3 regions of the Nonomuraea sp. NPDC049269 genome follow, and region 3 is predicted to be linked to each of the others. Evidence: riboswitches for the same ligand, from Rfam matches in the RefSeq annotation. Region 3 holds a riboswitch; each other region holds the start of a gene.
The links. Region 3 has a riboswitch for glycine ahead of gcvP (aminomethyl-transferring glycine dehydrogenase). Riboswitches for the same ligand answer to the same signal wherever they lie in the genome.
Positions count from the first base shown of each region.

Region 1: it holds a riboswitch for glycine, as region 3 does, so the genes downstream of both, ACGFNP_RS00655 (serine hydroxymethyltransferase) here and gcvP (aminomethyl-transferring glycine dehydrogenase) in region 3, are expected to answer to the same signal.
Region 2: it holds a riboswitch for glycine, as region 3 does, so the genes downstream of both, gcvT (glycine cleavage system aminomethyltransferase GcvT) here and gcvP (aminomethyl-transferring glycine dehydrogenase) in region 3, are expected to answer to the same signal.

Region 1 is NZ_JBICSO010000001.1:130,592-134,617, forward strand. Features, by position in the region: gene ACGFNP_RS00640 (IclR family transcriptional regulator C-terminal domain-containing protein) at 1-505, opposite strand, end outside; gene ACGFNP_RS00645 (DUF4863 family protein) at 589-1,098, shown strand; gene ACGFNP_RS00650 (nitroreductase) at 1,109-1,822, shown strand; glycine riboswitch at 1,851-1,949, shown strand; partial or broken gene ACGFNP_RS00655 (serine hydroxymethyltransferase) at 2,157-2,570, shown strand; gene ACGFNP_RS00660 (alpha/beta fold hydrolase) at 2,617-3,507, opposite strand; gene ACGFNP_RS00665 (pentapeptide repeat-containing protein) at 3,600-4,026, opposite strand, start outside.
Region 2 is NZ_JBICSO010000003.1:162,104-166,129, forward strand. Features, by position in the region: gene ACGFNP_RS18465 (aldehyde dehydrogenase family protein) at 1-249, shown strand, start outside; gene ACGFNP_RS18470 (3-oxoacyl-ACP reductase) at 254-1,018, shown strand; gene ACGFNP_RS18475 (gamma-glutamyl-gamma-aminobutyrate hydrolase family protein) at 1,031-1,720, shown strand; glycine riboswitch at 1,816-1,913, shown strand; gene gcvT (glycine cleavage system aminomethyltransferase GcvT) at 2,043-3,128, shown strand; gene gcvH (glycine cleavage system protein GcvH) at 3,125-3,514, shown strand; gene ACGFNP_RS18490 (L-serine ammonia-lyase) at 3,566-4,026, shown strand, end outside.
Region 3 is NZ_JBICSO010000001.1:426,570-430,595, forward strand. Features, by position in the region: gene gcvP (aminomethyl-transferring glycine dehydrogenase) at 1-1,896, opposite strand, end outside; glycine riboswitch at 2,052-2,146, opposite strand; gene ACGFNP_RS02060 (MerR family transcriptional regulator) at 2,181-2,801, opposite strand; gene ACGFNP_RS02065 (bifunctional nuclease family protein) at 2,950-3,420, opposite strand; gene ACGFNP_RS02070 (MerR family transcriptional regulator) at 3,530-4,026, opposite strand, start outside.

The sequences.
Region 1 (4,026 bases), 300 kb from region 3:
GCAGGTGCGCGAGAAGCACCTTGCCCAGCGAGGAGATCGCGGCCGGGGTGCGGTAGCCGATCCCGCTGCCGATCTGGAGCAACCGGTTCGGCACGGAACGGGCGATCATCACGGCGTCCGGGCCGTCGAGCACCGCGACGGAACACGCCTCGCCCAACTCCCCGCAGATCCGGTCGCACACCGGCTGCATGATCACGCCTGCCACATTCGATGTGAGATAGCCGCTGGCCAGACGGAGAACTCGCGGTGTGAGCTCGTACGCGCGGCCGTCCATCACGAGAAAGCCGAGATGCTCCAGCGTCAGAACCGCCCGCCGCACCGTCGCCCGCGACAGGTCCAGCTCGCGCGCGAGGTCGGCCTGTGTGAGACGCCGCCGGTCGGGCCCGAACGCCGACAGCACCGCCAGACCCCGGGCCAGCGCCTCGGAGAAGTCCGCCGCGTTCGGCGCGTTCGCGAGCTGACGTTCCTGCCGCTCCGCGCGGTCCTTGTCCGCCAGACGTCCCATGCCGCTATCCCTCCCGATCACCACAGCTCCGCCTCACAGTATCCGTTGAACCTCTGTGCGGCAATCGAACGAAAGGAGTTTCCATGACCTCCCCGCAAGACCTGATCGAGCGCAGCATCCCGTTCCTCGACGAGATCAAGAACCGCACCGCCGGCGAGGACCTCGAGATCTGGCTCAACGAGACCTACGGCCCGGGCACGCCGTTGTACGACGACCTCGCTCGCATGATCATCGACGGCGTCCGTGACGGATGGGCGGCCAACATCGAAGTCGACGGCCCCAAGTACCGGCGCAGCCGGATCGCCGAACCGAGCGAGGAACTGAACTACTTCAGCATCACGGCCGTGTACATGGACAGCCAGGAGCCCTACCGCGGGCAGTACCATCAGCATCCCTACGGCGAGCTCAACGTCGTCGTCCCGCTCGACCCCGGCGCCCGGCTCATCGGCCCGCGAGGATGGACGGGCGCGGGCTGGACCGCGCCCGGGCCCAGCAGCCACCACTACCCCGAGGTCAAAGGGGGCGCGCTGATCGCCCTGTTCTACCTGCCCGCCGGGCGCATCTCGTACGACATCACCCCGCCCGCCGCCTGACATGCGACCCGTGGACGAACTGACGATGTCCGCGGCGACAGTCGAGGAGGCGCTGCTCGGCCGTCGTAGCGTGCGTGCCTTCCTGCCGAAGGCCGTTCCGCGGGCCGAGATCGACCGGCTGCTGGCCCTGGCCGCTCGTTCGGCCAGCAACGCCAACACCCAACCCTGGCACGTGCACGTCATCACCGGTGCGGCCAAGCGTCGCCTCAGCGCCGCGGTCCTCCGCGCGCACGACGACGGCGAGCGGGTGCCGGAGACCGAATACCCGTACCAGCCCCGGCCCGACGAGTGGGCGGAGCCGTACCGGTCACGACGACGCCGTTTCGGGGAGGGGCTGTACCGCGACACGCTCGGGTTCAGCCCGGAGGACACGGCGGGCAGGCTCAGCCATCACCGGCGCAACTACGAATTCTTCGGCGCACCGGTCGGGATCATCCTCACCGTCAGCCGGCACCCCCTCTTGGGGGCACTCGTGGACGCCGGCCTGTTCCTGCAGGCGCTCATGCTCGCGGCGCGGGAGGCAGGTCTGGACACCTGCTCGCAGGCGTCGTTCATCGACTTCTATCCGGTGCTGCGCGAACACCTGCGCATACCCGAGGACCACCTCATCGTCTGCGGGCTCGCACTGGGGCATGCCGACCCCGACCACCACCTCAATCGGCACCGCACCCCGCGAGAACCGGTCAGTTCCTTCAGCACCTTCTATAGTGATGAACTCGCATAGTTCCTAACCAACTGAATATCGCGCCGTTTCCACCGGAGCGGGAGAGCCCTCGCCTGCCTGTCGCGGCGAGGCGCCGAAGGAGCAACTCTCCCCAGAAACTCTCAGGCCCCATGACCGCTCCGGCGAGGCGAACTCTGAAAAGCCAGGACCCCGGTCCTGCACCCATGGTGCAAACCGTTCACGCGGTGAAACTCTCAGGTACCGATGACAGAGCGGGGAGGTCACCCAGCCGTGGCGCCGCGACCGAGCGGCGCCTGACCGAGGGAGGAGCCTCCACCATGTCGAGTGCCCACAACCAGTCCCTGGCCGAGCTCGACCCGGAGATCTACCGGGCCGTCGCCGCACCCTCGATGGCGCTCGCGTCCTCGTCGAACGGCTGCTCGCCGACGACGTCCGCGCGGCCGGCATCTCCGTACTGACCGGCGGTACCCAGGTTCACCTCCTCGTTGTCGACCTGCGCCACTCCGACCTCGACGGACGCCAGGCCGAGGACCGGCTGCACGCTGCGGGCATCACCGTCAACCGCAACGCCGTCCCGTTCGACCCGCGGCCTCCGATGATCTCCTCCGGTCTGCGCATCGGCACGCCGGCGCTCGCCACACGCGGATTCGGCCCCGCGGAGTTCGCCGAGGTCGCCGACATCATCGCGACCACCCTGGTCACCCCGCCCACCGGCCGGCTACTGGCCGACCTGCGCTCCCGGATCGCCATCCTGACGGCGAAATTCCCGCTCTACCCGAACTTGTGAAGCGACCGCTCCGAGCACTCTGCTGTACTCGGCCCCCCGCCTGGCGTCAGGTCTTCGGGGGGTCGAAGCCGTCCAGGATCGTGGTGAGGAGGTCGGCGAACTCCCGTGGGTGGGTCTGGTACGGGGTGTGCCCGCCGGGGAACTCCTCGCACGGCACCCCGAAGCGCTCGCTCAGGACGTGCGCGGGCCGGTAGTAGGGGCGGCCCACGCTGTCGTGGCCGGTGGCCAGGCACCACGGGATCGTGACCGTCTCCAGGGCCTTCAGGTCGGGCTGGTAGGACATGAATACGGGTAGCTCGCGGGTGAGCAGGATGTCGACGTTGCCCATGAGCCGGAACATCCCGCTCGGCCGGCGGCCGGTCACCCGGCGGGCCAGCGCGGCGCCGCCCATCGCCACCCGCAGAGCGCCGGCGGTCACGGCCCGCCCGGTCGGGTTGGTGAACAGCCGCGGCGCCTTGGGCAGGGTCATGACCGAGAACGCGGCGAACCCCTGCATGGGCCCCTCCCGCTCGGCGATGCCGGCCAACTCGTCGAAGGCGCGCTGCTCGGGACTGTCCCGGCCATCGGGCAGGACTCCGACCAGTGGCGGTTCGTGGACGACCGCGCCGCGCAGCCGGTCGGCGTGGCGGATCAGGAGCTCCACCGTGATGATCGCCCCGGCGCTGTTGCCGAAGACGAAGGCACGGTCGATGCCATAGTGATCCAGGATGGCGACCACGTCGGCCGCCTGCCGAGACACCGTGAGGGACGCGTCCGGTTCCACCAGCGGGCTGCGTGAGTTGCCCCGCCGGTCGAACGTGATCACTGTGAACCGCTCGGCCAGCGGGGGCACCGCGTCCTCGTACATGCCGGCGTCTCCGCCGCCGCCGGAGACCAGCACCAAGGGCGGGCCTTCGCCGGCGATCTCGGTGTACAGCCGCGCCCCGGGAACCTTCACTGTCTGCACCATAGCCTCCGTTTTCTACACTGTAGAAGTCACTCTACGCCGTAGAAGGCGCCGATGAGGCGCCATCGGGTTCGGCTGGGGCGCTAGCGGGTTGCCCGCCGTGGCCGGTCGGGGGCCGACCAGTGGGCCGGGCGGGTGAGGGTGGGCGACAGCTTCGTGGCGCCGTCGCCCTTGGCCGCGTTGAGCTGCGGCTGGGTGAGGAAGATGCTGCCGGTGAGGTCGGCTCCGCCGAGTTCGGTGCCTCGCAGGTCGGCGCCGATCAGGTCGGCCAGCCGCAGGTCGGCGCCCCTGAGGTCGGCGCCGATGAGGTAGGCCCCTCTGAGGTCGGCGGCCCGCAGGTCGGCGCCCTTGAGCTTGGCTCCGATGAGGTCGGCGCCCCTGCGGTTCTTGCGGCGCGGGGATCCGGCGCGTGCGAGCTCGCTCGTCCGCAGCAGCAGCGTGTTGACGGCCTGCCGGTGCGCGGGCACGTCCAGGACCAGGAGGTCGTCGGCGTCGCCGCGGCTGAGCCGT
Region 2 (4,026 bases), on a different contig from region 3:
GAGGCCGTACGCATCGCCAACGACACGCGCTACGGCCTGAGCGGCTCCATCTGGACCCGCGACGTCGGCCGGGCGCTGCGCGTCGCGCGGGCCGTGGAGGCCGGGGCGCTGTCGGTGAACTCGCATTCGTCGGTCCGCCACTGGACGCCGTTCGGTGGCTTCAAGGAGTCCGGCCTCGGCCGGGAGCTGGGCCCGGACGCCCTCTCGGCGTTCACCGAGACCAAGAACGTCTTCATCTCAACGGAGTGAGCACATGCAGCGTTTGCACAACCGCGTCGCCGTGATCACCGGGGCGGCCGGCGGGATCGGCCTGGCCACCGCGCGCCGGTTCGCCGAGGAGGGCGCCAAGGTGGTCTGCGCCGACGTCGACGAGGAGGCGGGCACCAAGGCCGCCTCCGAGGTGGGCGGGATCTTCGTCAAGGTCGACGTGACCAGCGAGGAGGACGTCGTCCGGATGTTCCAGACGGCGTTCGACACCTATGGCTCCGTCGACATCGCGTTCAACAACGCGGGCATCTCGCCGCCCGATGACGACTCGATCCTGGAGACCGGCATCGAGGCGTGGCGGCGGGTGCAGGAGGTGAACCTGACCAGCGTCTACCTCTGCTGCAAGCACGCGATCCCGTACATGCGGCGCCAGGGGAAGGGCTCGATCATCAACACCGCGTCGTTCGTGGCGGTGATGGGCTCGGCGACGTCGCAGATCTCCTACACCGCCTCGAAGGGCGGGGTGCTGGCGATGTCGCGCGAGCTCGGCGTCCAGTTCGCGCGTGAGGGGATCCGGGTGAACGCGCTGTGCCCGGGGCCGGTCAACACGCCGCTGCTGCGGGAGCTGTTCGCGAAGGACCCCGAGCGGGCGGCGCGGCGCCTGGTGCACGTGCCGGTGGGACGCTTCGCCGAGGCGTCCGAGATCGCGGCTGCGGTGGCGTTCCTGGCCAGCGACGACGCCTCGTTCATCACCGGATCGGAGTTTCTCGTCGATGGGGGTATTTCGAGTGCGTACGTCACCCCTCTGTAGCAAGGGGATGTCGTGAAGCGGCCTGTCATCGGGATCACGTCCTATGTGGAGCCTGCCCGGTTCACCGTGTGGGACATGCCGGTCGCCCTGTTGCCGTACATGTACGTGGAGCAGGTGGTCCGGGCCGGCGGGCAGCCGGTGATCCTGCCGCCCGCCGGGGAGCCCGCCGAGCTGGTGGGACGGCTGGACGGGCTGATCCTGGCCGGTGGAGGCGACGTCTCGCCCGACCGGTATGGGCAGGAGCCGGATGAGCGGACCGGCTATATCCGGAAATTTCGCGATGCGGCGGAGTTTGCGGTGCTTGAGGCCGCTCTTGAAGCCGACGTGCCCTATCTCGGGATATGTCGGGGGATGCAGGTGCTCAACGTCGCGCTCGGCGGGACGTTGCACCAGCATCTGCCCGACGTGGTCGGACACACCGGGCACTCCCCCGCACCCGGCCAGTTCGGCCAGCTCCCCGTACGACCCGTGGCGGGCACCCGCGTCGCCAAGGCGCTCGGGGCCGTGCCGGAGGACGTGCCGCACTACCACCACCAGGCCGTCGATCGGCTCGCTCCCGGGCTGGCCCTGGCCGCCGTGGCCGATGACGGCACGATCGAGGCGGTGGAGCTGGAGTCCCGGACGTTCGCCGTGGCCGTGCAGTGGCATCCGGAGGCGGCGAAGGACTGCGCGCTGTTCGAGGCACTCATCGCCGCCTGCTGAACGCTCGCGCCGCCGCCAGGCCCGTTCGCCATGAAATGGCGGGATCCGCACGCGACAACTCCCCCATAACGGCACTAGGCTTGCCGCATCACCGACGAAACCGTGCGGGAGAGCGTCCTGGCATCCGGCCAGGACCCCTGAAGGAGCAAGCCCTCCCCGCGAACCTCTCAAGGTAAAGGACCGCACGGACGAGGTGTCCTCTGGAAAGCAGGCCTGGCGGCCTCGCCGAAGGTGAAAGTCCGGCAAAATCCGGGCGAAGCTCTCAGGCACCGATGACAGAGGGGGAGGATCCCTGCATCCGATCCTGCCCTGAGGTGCGCATATGTCACGTCCCACACCGCTTCGAGACGTCCATGAGAGCCTCGGCGCGACCCTGACCGATTTCGCCGGGTGGCTGATGCCGCTCCGCTACGGCAGCGAGTCCGCCGAGCACAACGCCGTCCGCCAGGCGGCCGGGCTGTTCGACCTCTCCCACATGGGCGAGATCTTCGTGACCGGGCCGCAGGCCGGCGAGGCGCTCGACTACGCGTTGGTGGGACACCTGTCGGCACTCGCGCCCGGCCGGGCCCGCTACACCATGATCGTGAACGAGCGTGGCGGGGTGCTGGACGACCTGATCGTCTACCGGCTGGGGGACGAGGAGTTCATGGTTGTGGCTAACGCCTCCAACTATGAAAAAGTCGGGGAAGAGCTGAAAAATCGCGCCAAGTCGTACAACGCGGTGGTTGAGGATCGCTCGGAGCAGTACGCGCTGATCGCCGTGCAGGGGCCGCGCGCGCAGGAGATCCTCGCCACGCTCACCGACGCCGACCTCGCCGGGCTGAAGTACTACGCGGGCCTGCCCGGTCTGGTCGACGGGCGGCAGGCGCTCATCGCGCGCACGGGCTACACGGGTGAGGATGGTTTCGAGCTGTTCGTGGCCAACCAGGACGCCGTGCCGCTCTGGCACGCGCTGACCGAGGCCGGCCGTACGCACGGGCTGCGACCGGCGGGTCTGTCCAGCCGTGACACGCTCAGGCTCGAAGCAGGCATGCCGCTGTACGGCAACGAGCTCGGCGTGGAGCTGACCCCGTTCGACGCGGGGCTGGGCAGAGTGGTGAAATTCGACAAGCCGGGCGACTTCGTCGGCAGGTCGGCGCTGGAGGCGGTCAAGGACACGCCACCACGGCGCCGGCTCGTCGGCCTGGTCGCGCGGGGGCGCCGGGTGCCACGCCATGGATACCCGGTGACCAAGGACGGCGCCGTCGTCGGCGAGGTCACCAGCGGGGCTCCCTCCCAGACTCTGGGCAAACCCATCGCGATGGCCTACGTCGACCACGGGGCCGAGGCAGGTCTGGCCGTGGACATCCGGGGCAGCCATGAACCTATGGACCTCATTGAGCTGCCCTTCTACAGGAGGAACAAGTGAGCAACATCCCTGACGACCTGAGCTACACCAAAGAGCACGAGTGGGTCGCCGGCCTCGACGACGGCATCACCGTGACCATCGGCATCACGGCCTACGCGGCCGAGGCGCTGGGTGATGTCGTCTACGTGCAGCTCCCCGAAGCCGGCTCGACCGTCGAGGCGGGCGACTCCGTGGGCGAGGTCGAGTCGACCAAGTCGGTGAGTGAGATCTACACCCCCGTCGGCGGCGAGGTCGTCGAGGTCAACCAGGCGGTCGTGGACGACCCGTCGCTGGCCAACAGCGACCCCTACGGTGACGGCTGGATGTTCCGCGTGCGCGTGGAAGGCGACCCCGAGGACCTGCTCTCCGCCGAGGAGTACTCGGCGCTCACCTCAGGCGAGTCCTGATCCACCCGCCGGGGTCCTGCCGGACCCCGGCCCTTCTGAAGGGCGCCATCAATGGCGATCAGCGTCTTCGACCTCTTCAAGATCGGCATCGGCCCGTCGAGCTCGCACACCGGCGGTCCCATGGCCGCCGCACACCGGTTCGCCCGCGGCCTGCACGATGACGGCCTGCTCGCGCGTACGGCCCGCGTCGAGGCGATCCTGTACGGCTCGCTCGGCCTGACCGGCAAGGGGCACGGCAGCGACAAGGCCGTCCTGCTGGGGCTGTCCGGCGAGAAGCCCGAGCTGGTCGACGTGGACGGCATCGACGCGCGCCTGGCCGAGATGCGCGAGTCTGGCACGGTCAAGCTGTACGGCACGCAGGAGATCCCCTTCGTCGTGGGCGAGGACCTCGTCTTCGAACGCAAGATCTCCCTGCCCGAGCACCCGAACGGCATGCGCTTCACCGCCTTCTCCGCCTCGGGCGAGACGCTGCGCGAGAAGGTCTACTTCTCGGTCGGCGGCGGCTTCGTGGT
Region 3 (4,026 bases):
GTCACGGTGCTTGTCGATCTTGGCGTCGAGGTCGGCCAGGTCCACGTTGCCCTCGGAGTCGCAGGCCACGACCACGACGCGCATGCCGGCCATGACGGCGCTGGCCGCGTTCGTGCCGTGCGCGGAGGACGGGATCAGGCAGATGTCGCGGTGGTCGTCGCCGTGGTCGCGGTGGTAGGCCCGGATCGCGAGCAGCCCGGCGAACTCGCCCTGGGAGCCGGCGTTCGGCTGGATGGAGACCGCGTCGTAGCCGGTCACCTCGGCCAGCCACTCCTCCAGGGTCTCGATGAGGTGGCGGTAGCCCTCGGCCTGCGCGGTGGGCGCGTAGGGGTGGATCCCGGCGAACTCCGGCCAGGTGATCGGCTCCATCTCGGTGGTCGCGTTCAGCTTCATCGTGCAGGAGCCGAGCGGGATCATGGAGCGGTCGAGCGCGATGTCCTTGTCCTGGAGCCTGCGCAGGTAGCGCAGCATCGCGGTCTCGGAGTGGTGGCTGTGGAAGACGGGGTGGCTGAGGTAGCCGGACTCGCGGGTCAGCGAGCCGGGCAGCGTGTCCAGTCCCTCGTCGGCGAGGAGGCCGGCCACCGGCCCACTGGCGCCGAAGGCGGCGGCGACCTGCTCGAGGTCGGCCGCCGTGGTCTTCTCGTCGCAGGCCACCGAGACGTGGTCGGCGTCGGCCTGCCACACGTTGACGCCGCGTTCGGCGGCCTGCCGTACGACCTCGGCGGCCCGGCCGGGCACCCTGGCCAGCACGGTGTCGAAGAACTCGCGGTGCACGACCTCGACGCCGCCCCGGCGCAGGCACTCGGCCAGCGCCGCGGCGTGCCGGTGGACGCGGGCGGCGATGCGGCGCAGCCCGTCGGGCCCGTGGTAGACGGCGTACATGCCGGCGATGACGGCGAGCAGGACCTGCGCGGTGCAGATGTTGCTGGTGGCCTTCTCGCGCCTGATGTGCTGCTCGCGGGTCTGCAGCGCCAGCCGGTAGGCGGGCGCGCCGTCGGCGTCGACGGAGACGCCCACGAGGCGGCCGGGCATCTGCCGCTGCAGTCCCTCGCGTACGGACATGTAGGCGGCGTGCGGCCCGCCGAAGCCGAACGGCACGCCGAAGCGCTGCGAGGAGCCGATCGCGATGTCGGCGCCGAGCTCGCCGGGCGCGGTGACCAGGGTGAGCGCGAGCAGGTCGGCGGCGGCCACGACGAGCGCGCCCGCCGCGTGCGCCCGCTCGGCCACGGCGCGGAAGTCGCGCAGCCGGCCGGAGGCGCCCGGGTACTGGACGAGCACGCCGAAGCACTCGGGCAGTTCGCCGTCGAGCGTGTCCTCCACGAGCGTGATGCCCAGCGGCTCGGCGCGGGTGGCCAGCACCGTCTTGGTCTGGGGCAGCGCGTCGGCGTCGACGACGAACACCTGGCTCTTGGACTTGCCCGCGCGCCTGGCCAGTGTCATCGCCTCGGCGGCGGCCGTGCTCTCGTCGAGCAGCGAGGCGCCCGCGACGGCGAGTCCGGTCAGGTCGGTGACGACGGTCTGGAAGTTGAGCAGCGCCTCCAGGCGGCCCTGCGAGATCTCCGGCTGGTAGGGGGTGTAGGCGGTGTACCAGCCCGGGTTCTCCAGCAGGTTGCGGCGGATCACCGCAGGGGTGATCGTGTCGTGGTAGCCCAGGCCGATCATCGAGGTGAGCACCCGGTTGCGGCCCGCGATGGCCCGCAGCTCGGCGATGACCTCGGTCTCACTGGCCGCGGCGGGCAGGGCGAGCCGGTCCTTGATCCTGATGGACTCCGGGACGGCCACCGCCACCAGGTCGGCCACGGACTCGAAGCCCACGGCCTCGAGCATGCGCTGCTGCTCGGGTTCGGACGGGCCGATGTGCCGGGTCGAGAACGGCGGAACTGACAGATCGGTCATGCGAGGTGCCTCCCGAGGGCTTTGGAGACCGGCGCCAGGGCGCGGGCGAGTGCCGGATCTCCCCCTCTGTCATGGCGACCTGAGAGCTTCACCCCATGTGGGCTTGCACCGTCGGTGAGGTGCGCCTGGCGGGCGCACCTGCTTTCCAGAGTTGCCTACCCCGCGCGGTACAGGTGCCTGAGAGATTCCGGGGAGGGTTGCTCCTTCGGCGCCCCGGGAACCAGCCCGGGGACTCTCCCGCATGGGGTTATCAGCCTTGCGCTCTACAGGTTACTACCCAATTGCTACCCTATGCGGCGCGCGCGCCGCCGCTGGGCCAGCTCGTCAGCGGGGTGGTCGGCCGGGACGCTGTCCTCGACCGCCGCCCTTTCCCCCGGCAGCTCCGCGAGGGAGCCCTCGACCTCCCGCCAGACCCGGCCGAGCGCGATGCCGAACACGCCCTGGCCGCCCTGGAGCAGATCGATCACCTCGTCGGCCGAGGTGCACTCATAGACGCTGACGCCGTCACTCATGAGCGTGATCTGCGCGAGGTCGCCCACCCCGCGGTCACGCAGATGTTGTACGGCCGTACGGATCTGCTGGAGGGAGACTCCGGTGTCGAGGAGCCGCTTGACGACCTTGAGCACCAGGATGTCGCGGAAGCTGTAGAGCCGCTGCGAGCCCGAGCCGTGCGCGGCTCTTATCGTCGGCTGGACCAGCTCCGTGCGCGCCCAGTAATCGAGCTGCCGGTAGGTGATGCCGGCCGCCGCGCACGCCGTCGGGCCACGGTATCCGATGTCTGCCGGCAGCGACGCGGGCTGCTCGTCGAAGAGCAGCCCCTGCTCTCCGGCACGCTGCCGCGCACTCTCACGCCGCACCGGATCTTCCTGGCCGGTCGTCTTTCCCTCGCCGCTGCTGACCGCCACGCGGACCTCCGGCTTTCTCTCATCCCGTGGCCTGATCTGGGGGTTCGTAAAAGCGCGACCACGGGTTTCACTTGCACCGTAGGACCGTGACCATGCGCAGTCAACGATCCGGCTCGGCGCGTCGTGAAGCGTAAATGCACTGAAATACCTACCCCGCCCGGCCAAAGTCTTCGGGGGTGATCGTGTCAAGGAACTCCCTGAACTTCTCCACCTCATCCTCCTGGTCGTCCGGGATGATCACCCCGGCTTCCTGGACGACTTCTTCGCTGGCGAAGATACGCGCTCCGGTGCGGAGCGCGAGCGCGATCGAGTCGGACGGGCGCGCGCTCACCTCTACGCCGTTGGAGAACACCAGATCGGCGAAGAAGATCCCGTCACGCAGCGCAACGATGTTGACCGCGCGCAGACCCACGCCAAGAGCGCTCAGCACGTCCCTGAACAGGTCGTGCGTGAGCGGACGGGCTGGAGGCTCCTCCGCTTGGGCCAGCGCGATGGCCGTGGCTTCGGTCATCCCAATCCAAATCGGCAGGAACCTCTCCCCGTGTGCCTCCTTGAGCAAGACGATCGGCTGATTTGTGGGCATCTCTACGCGAACACCCACGACCTCCATCTGCAACACGGGCTGCTCCATATTCGACTGGTCGGCGACCCCGGCACAGCTATTTGGCCGGTCCGCTTCTGCATTTCAACGTAACACCCGAGGGGCCTTGTATGTCCCGCTGGTCCGGTCATCGGCCTAGAACGGTTCGCACGCCCGTGCGGACGAGAGAGGCATGCAGGTCGAGCAGCAACGCCGACAGCTCCCTGGCGGCCTCGTCGGCCTCTCCGATGGCCCCTGGGGCCCGTCGTTTGAGTATCGGCGCGATCGTCTGCTCCACCAGCCCGCACTCGCGCTCGGCCGCGGCCTTGACCGCGCGTAGATGCCGGGCGCGCAGGCCGAACCGGGCCAGGGCGCCGACGCTGCGCGCCACGTTGAGCGCCTCCTCGTCGTAGCGCCTGGCCGTCGCCGCGAGCAGCCCGTAGTCCTCGAGCTCGGCGAGCGTCTCCTCGTCGAGCCCGGCCGCCTCCAGCAGCTCGGCACGGCTCAGCCGTACTTCCTGCCGCTCCGGCCGCTCGGTCAAGGCCCGCGGACGGCCGAAGTGCTCGGCCATCTTGTCCTTGATCACCCGCAGCGGCAGATAGTGGTCGCGCTGCTCGGTGAGGATGTAGCGGAGCTGCTCGACGT